DNA from 3 places in the Streptomyces sp. 5-10 genome. Region 3 is predicted to be linked to each of the others. Evidence: riboswitches for the same ligand, from Rfam matches in the RefSeq annotation. Region 3 holds a riboswitch; each other region holds the start of a gene.
What was found. Region 3 has a riboswitch for cyclic di-AMP ahead of IEJ02_RS42805 (LysM peptidoglycan-binding domain-containing protein). Riboswitches for the same ligand answer to the same signal wherever they lie in the genome.

Region 1: another riboswitch for cyclic di-AMP. It lies ahead of IEJ02_RS35245 (M23 family metallopeptidase); the one in region 3 lies ahead of IEJ02_RS42805 (LysM peptidoglycan-binding domain-containing protein).
Region 2: another riboswitch for cyclic di-AMP. It lies ahead of IEJ02_RS19875 (M23 family metallopeptidase); the one in region 3 lies ahead of IEJ02_RS42805 (LysM peptidoglycan-binding domain-containing protein).

The regions. Positions count from the first base shown of each region.
Region 1 covers NZ_JACVYG010000043.1:60,115-62,371, reverse strand. The annotation lists gene IEJ02_RS35245 (M23 family metallopeptidase) at 1-926, opposite strand, end outside; cyclic di-AMP (ydaO/yuaA leader) riboswitch at 938-1,073, opposite strand; gene IEJ02_RS35240 (PP2C family protein-serine/threonine phosphatase) at 1,357-2,257, opposite strand, start outside.
Region 2 covers NZ_JACVYG010000016.1:102,052-104,308, reverse strand. The annotation lists gene IEJ02_RS19875 (M23 family metallopeptidase) at 238-1,032, opposite strand; cyclic di-AMP (ydaO/yuaA leader) riboswitch at 1,047-1,211, opposite strand; gene IEJ02_RS19870 (M16 family metallopeptidase) at 1,496-2,257, opposite strand, start outside.
Region 3 covers NZ_JACVYG010000070.1:15,695-17,951, reverse strand. The annotation lists gene IEJ02_RS42810 (transglycosylase family protein) at 1-346, shown strand, start outside; cyclic di-AMP (ydaO/yuaA leader) riboswitch at 601-768, shown strand; gene IEJ02_RS42805 (LysM peptidoglycan-binding domain-containing protein) at 775-1,473, shown strand; gene eno (phosphopyruvate hydratase) at 1,810-2,257, shown strand, end outside.

The sequences.
Region 1 (2,257 bases), on a different contig from region 3:
CACATGTCGCCCGCCTGGCCGAAGCCGGCGGTCAGGGTGTACGAGCCGACGGGGAGGGTGTACTCGGCCGCGAGCCTGGCCTGGCGCTCGGCCGCGGCCTTCTTCTCGGCCGCCTCCTTCGCCCGCTGCTCGGCGGCCCGCTTCTCCGCCTCGGCCTTGGCCTTCCGCTTGGCGGCCGCCTCCGCGGCCTGGTCGGCGGCCTTTTCCGCGGCGGACCTGGCCTCCTTGGCGGCGGCCTGTGCCGCGGCGGTGCGGCTGTCCTCGTCCGCCGCGTTCTGCTGGTTCTCGGCCTGCTGGAGGATGCGGGCGCGGAGCGCCTCACCGGCGTCGGTGGTGCCGCGCTGCTCGTCCTCGCTGGTCAGACCGGCCTGGGAGAGCGGGGCGGCGGCGGTCTGCGCGTCGCTGCTGTCGTCCGACGCCCAGGACCCGATGCCCGGCAGGTCCTTGGCGGCGGGCAGGCTGGCCTTGACCTCATCGGCGACATGGCCGAGATCCGGCATGGATATGGGGAGCGCGGGACGGTCCTTGGCGCTGGCCATACCGCCCGCACCGACCGCCGCGATCACGCCGACCCCGAGGACGGCGCCGCTGCGCGCCATGGTTCCGCCCCGCTGCTTGGCCACGCGGTGCCGGCCGCGTACGGGAGCGATGGACTCCTCGGTCGGGTTCCACTCCTCCCAGGTCTCGGCCTCGAATCCGGTGCCCGGGCCCTCGGAGGCGCCCTCATCCGCGTAGCGGTCGTCGGGCGCGAATGCGTATCGGTCGTCGGGGGTGAACCCGTAACGGTCGTCGGGGGCGAATCGGCCGTCCCCCGAGCTCATCCCGCCGCCGGCGTCGAAGCCGGGGCCGTAGGCGGTGGCGGTCCCCAAACCGCCTCCCCGTGTGCGATACGGAGCCTCGTCCAGGACAGACCTGTTGGACGCCACGAAGGCGCACTCCTTTCCTTCCCTCTCGCCTACCGGGTTAGCTGACGGGTTCGGAGCAGGAAGGTCTCCTACGGGTCAGGTTCGACCCGATTCACCCCAAGGTTGTTGGTTCCCCGGTTCCCTTGGTGCTGCTGGTGGTGCGGTGCTGCCGCTGTGCGTACGGGATTCGGCGACGGCGCACGGTGCCGCCCTTGCGACGGTTGTGACGACCGCGCTGCGTTATCGAACGTTAATAGAGAGCGCGATGTGATTCCAAGCTGTTCCGAGGAATCCGCGCACCTTTGGCATGAACTTAGCGCTCAGGAGGGGACATATGGGGGTGGTTCGATGGGCGGGGCAAGAGTTGGCAAAACCGCTTACGGATCGATCGTGCGTCAATTGTTATGCGGAGGGGGCTCGGTCGGTTACGCACGGTGTGCGGCCGGGTCGGCTACGAGGGTGTGGGTTTCGCCCTGTCGTTCGCTCTGTCGTTCCCTCTGTCGGTCCCTCTGTCGGTCCCTCCGTCGTTCCGCCCGTCGTTGTCCCGTCCGCCGTTGTCCCGTCCGTTGCCGCGGGCCGGGGTCCGACGGACCGCCAGCAGCGCCATGTCGTCCGGCGTCCCGCCACCCGTATGGCGCTCGACATCGGCCACCAACGCGTCCAGCAGCTCCTGCGGACCGGCGAAGCGGCGGCCGCGCAGCCGCTCCTCCGGGTCGTAGAACGCGCCATGGCGGTCCCGGGCCTCCGTCACCCCGTCCGTGAACAGCAGCAGCGTCTCGCCCTCCGCGAACGCCAGCTCCATCACCCGGTCCGGCCAGCCGGCCAACTCCACCATCCCCACCGGCAGCGCCGGTGCCTCCGGCTCCAGGGCGCGCACCGCGCCGTCCCCCTCCAGGAGCAGCGGCGCCGGATGGCCGCGGTTGATCAGCCGCAGGGTGGAGTCGCCGCGCGGAATTTCGGCCACCACCGCCGTCGTGAACCCCTCGAACACCTCCAGGTCGGCCCGCCGGGCGCCCTCGCGCTGCAGCGCCCGCTCCAGGCGGCCCACGAGCGCCTCCAGGGTCGTCTCCTGCTCCGCCGCCTCCCGGAAGCAGCCCAGGAGGATCGCCACGACCTCCACGGCCCCCAGTCCCTTGCCGCGTACGTCCCCGACGGCCAGCCGTACGCCGTGCGGGGTGTCCTGGACCGCGTACAGGTCACCGCCGATCGCCGCGTATTTCTCCGCCGGTACGTAGCGCGCGGCGACCTCCAGCCCGGCGAGCCGGGCGGGCGGCGCGGGCAGGACGGCGCGCTGGGCCGCCTCCGCGACACCGCGCGCCGAGGCGAGCCGGTGGTAGCTGCGGCGTACGACG
Region 2 (2,257 bases), on a different contig from region 3:
CTCCGCCTTAACGCCCGCGAAACGCGCCATGGAATGCGCGTTGAACGACTCTATTCCACGCGGACGCCTTTTCCGATGGCAGGGAGCATTTCATGGATATTTTTTGGTCAGGCGGGCGGCGGCACGCCGAAGGCCCCGTCCGGCGGACGGGGCCTTCTCGGAAGTCTCGCGGGATCTCATGATCTCGGGTCTCGGGATCGGGAGACCGCGCGGCGTTCGCGTCGGTCGCGCGACGGGTCAGACGTTGACGCCGTGCGTGCGCAGGTACGACAGGGGGTCGATGTCCGAGCCGTAGTCCGCGCTGGTGCGGGCCTCGAAGTGCAGATGCGGTCCGGTGACGTTGCCGGTGGCGCCCGACAGGCCGATCTGCTGGCCGGGGGTGACCTTCTGGCCGACCGAGACGCTGATCGACGACAGGTGGCCGTACTGGGTGTAGGTGCCGTCGTTCATCTTGATGACGACATTGTTGCCGTAGGAGCCGCCCCAGCCCGCCTCGACGATCTCGCCCATGCCCACGGAGTGCACCGCGGTGCCGGTGGAGGCGTGGAAGTCGATCCCGGTGTGGGTGCCGGAGGACCACAGGCCGCTGGACGCCTGGTAGCCGGTGGAGACGTAGGAGCCGCTGATCGGCGACACGAAGGTGTTGAGGCGCTTGCGCTCGGCCTCGCGCGCCGCGCGCTCCTTGGCCTCACGCTCGGCCTTGGCCTTCTTCGCCGCGGCCTCCGCCTTCCTGGCGGCCTCCTGGCGGGCGATCGCCTCCGCCTTGGCCTTGGCGGCGGCCTGCTCGGCGGCGGTCTCCTGGGACTGCGCCTGGGCCTCGATGTGGTCCGCGATCCCGTCGCCGATCACGATCGCCTGGGTCAGACCAGTCTGCTGGGCATTGGAGCCCCCGTCGGCCGCGAACGCCTGTCCGGTGATCCCGGCGACCACACCCGAGGCGACGGTCGTGATGCCCACGACGTTCGCGCTGGTGCGGATGTTGACCTTGTTGGTGCGGCGATGCTTCCCGGTGGCAGTGCGGGTGGACGCCATACTGAGGCGCACTCCTTTCCTTCCTTCTCGCCTACCGGGTTAGCTGACGGGTTCGGAGCAGGAAGGTCTCCTACGGACCCCTCCCCCGGCCGGGGAAGGCGCCCGATTCACCCCTGGGGACGTGTTGGGTCCCCGGCTCCCCTGGCTCGCGCCGTACGGGGACTCGGCGATGACTGTCCGGTGCCGCGGGTGCGGCGGGTCGCTGGCGAACAGCCGGACTGACGCTAAACGGGCCCGCTTTCGATCACCAAACGGTTCCGGTTTTTTGTTGCTCTCCCCACAAACCAAACAAGCAGTCAATCCCATAAATCGGGCATGTTGGAAGGACCCCGACGCCCTCACGGGGCCGGGGTCCTTCCTTCGTCGGCTCATGGACCGGACGTCCGCCGGACCGCCTGCCGGGCCGTCAACGAGCGGGCCGGAGCAACAGCTCATCGAACGGTTCCGGCCAACTCTCCTCGGCTCAGCCGGAGATGACGCGCACCTCGCCGATGCCCAGCGCCCGGACCGGCTCCTCGATCGCCGAGGCGTCCCCGACCAACACCGTGACCAGCCGGTCCGCCGGGAAGGCGCTCACCACCGCGGCGGTGGCCTCCACCGTGCCGGTCTCCGCCAGACGGGCGTACAACTGCGCCTGGAAGTCGTCCGGAAGGTGCTGCTCGACCTGATCGGCGAGGGTGTTCGCCACGGACGCCGCCGTCTCGTACTTCAGCGGGGCGACGCCCACCAGGTTCTGCACCGCGACATCGCGCTCGTCGTCGGTCAGCCCCTCCTCCTTCAGCGTGCGCAGCACCTTCCAGAGGTCGTCCAGCGCGGGGCCGGTGACCTCGGTGGCCACCGAGCCGCTGATCGCCAGCATCGCGGCGCCCGAGGATCCGCCCGTGGGCGACGGGGGCCCGGAGCGCAGCACCTGGCCGAAGGCGCGCACCCCGTAGGTGTAGCCCTTCTCCTCGCGCAGCACGCGGTCGAGGCGGGAGGTGAGGGTGCCGCCCAGGCAGTACGTGCCGAGCACCTGCGCGGGCCAGACCCGGTCGTGGCGGTCGGCGCCCACCCGCCCGATGAGCAGCTGGGTCTGCACCGCGCCCGGCCGGTCGACGATCACCACACGGCCGGTGTCGTCCGCGACGATCGGGGGCACCGTGCGCGGCGCGCCCGCACCGCCCGTCCAGGCACCGAGGGTGTCCGCGAGCGCCCGGTCCAGGTCGACGCCGCCGAGGTCGCCCAC
Region 3 (2,257 bases):
GTCGGACGGCTCCAGGGACCCCTCGGCGGACCCCTCCGCCGACCCCGCGCCCTCCGGCCGCCACCGCGGCGACCCGGACGCCGGGGAGCGGGCCGACGACGGCGACGCGGGGAGCGCACGGCCCTCCGGGCGCCATGCCTCGCGCGGCGCGTCGGACCGCGACGAGAGCGCCACGGGCGACGCTTACACTGTTCGCCGCGGTGACAGCCTGTCAGGGATCGCCGAGCACCAGAATGTGGCCCGGGGTTGGAAAGAGCTCTACGAATCCAACGAGGACCTCATCGGAACCGACCCCGATCTGATCATCCCTGGTCAGCGACTTGACCTCACCATCAGGGAGCAGTGATTCGGGGGGAATTGCCCGATCTGGGCCCGGTGAGACATACATCTCGTCACATTTTACGGGCCGCACCTCGTGTCCGATCCCTCCTCACCCGGCCCCACCTGCGCGGATGTGGGCCGGGTGAGATCAATTACAGCCCCATTCACTGCCCTTGGGGTGTTTGAACCTTCTTGGAAGGTGTGTTTAACGTCTTTCCGCTCGCCACCGCGGGCACCGTCGATCGTCACGCCGAATCCTGCCGGCGGTCGGGGGGAACCGACGCGTCAGCGCCGAAGGCAGGAGCGGGGGACCCAAGGTAGGTGCCGAATGGCCTGTGGAAACGGGCTCGTCGGCTAGGGGTGAAGCCGGGAGCGACCATCGTGACCGGCCGGGCAACTCACGTCCGAACCCGACAGCTCACCTCGTAGGCGTCGGTGAGGAAACGAACCAAAATGCTCAAGTCCAACGGGAAGCACCGCCGCCCCTCCAAGGCCACCCGTATCGCCGCGCTCACCGGTCTCGCCGGTGCCGCCGTGGCGGCACCGCTCATCGGGGCGACCTCCGCCTCCGCGGCCACCACCTCGCAGTGGGACCAGGTCGCGCAGTGCGAGTCCGGTGGCAACTGGTCGATCAACACCGGCAACGGTTACTACGGCGGCCTGCAGTTCTCGAGCTCCACCTGGGCCGCCTACGGCGGCACGGCCTACGCCTCCACCGCGGACAAGGCCAGCAAGGCCCAGCAGATCCAGATCGCCGAGAAGGTCCTGGGCAGCCAGGGCAAGGGCGCCTGGCCGGTCTGCGGCAAGGGTCTGACCTCCGGCGGCAGCCCGTCCGCCCCGTCCGCGCCCTCCGGCTCGCAGAGCCAGTCCTCGGCGACCACCAAGTCGGCCCCGGCCGCCCAGCCGGCCCAGCCGAAGGCGCAGCCCAAGGCACAGCCGCACACCGCGCCCGAGCACGCCGCGCGGCAGCAGACCCGTGGCCCGATCAAGAAGGGTGACGGCGAGTACAAGGTCAAGTCCGGCGACACCCTCGGCAAGATCGCCAAGGCCCACGACGTCAAGGGCGGCTGGAAGAAGCTCTTCGAGCTGAACAAGGACATCGTGGAGCAGGCCGACCTGATCTTCCCGGGCCAGCAGCTGCACCTCCGCTGAGCCACGGCCACGGCCTCGGTCATGGCCACGGCCTCGGCCTCGGTCATGGCCACGGCCTCGGCCTCGGTCATGGCCACGGACACGGCCCAGGCCTGAGGACTCCCCCCAGGGACCTCTCCTGAGGCCGGCCCCGAGAACGAGCCCCGGCCGGGCGTGCCGCCCACTATGGCGCGCCCTGCCGGGGCTTTCCCAATGCACAAGAAATCTGGATTTTTGATCCAGAATCTGGCTTTTTGTGTCACGCCCCTGTCTCGTGGGGCGGGCGAACGCGGGGCGCAGCCCTCCCGGCCCGTTAGGCTCGTGCTGCTACCGCAGACCCATACGAAGGAGAACCTCGTGCCGTCCATCGACGTCGTCGTAGCTCGCGAGATCCTCGACTCGCGAGGCAACCCCACGGTCGAGGTCGAGGTTGGCCTCGACGACGGCAGCACCGGCCGTGCCGCCGTGCCGTCCGGCGCCTCCACCGGCGCCTTCGAGGCCCTCGAGCTCCGTGACGGCGACAAGAACCGCTACAACGGCAAGGGCGTGGAGAAGGCCGTCCTCGCCGTGATCGAGCAGATCGGCCCCGAGCTGGTCGGCTATGACGCCACCGAGCAGCGGCTGATCGACCAGGCGATGTTCGACCTGGACGCCACCCCGGACAAGTCCTCGCTCGGTGCCAACGCGATCCTCGGCGTCTCCCTCGCCGTCGCGCACGCCGCCTCCGAGGCGTCCGACCTCCCCCTCTTCCGTTACCTCGGCGGCCCGAACGCCCATCTGCTGCCGGTGCCGATGATGAACATCC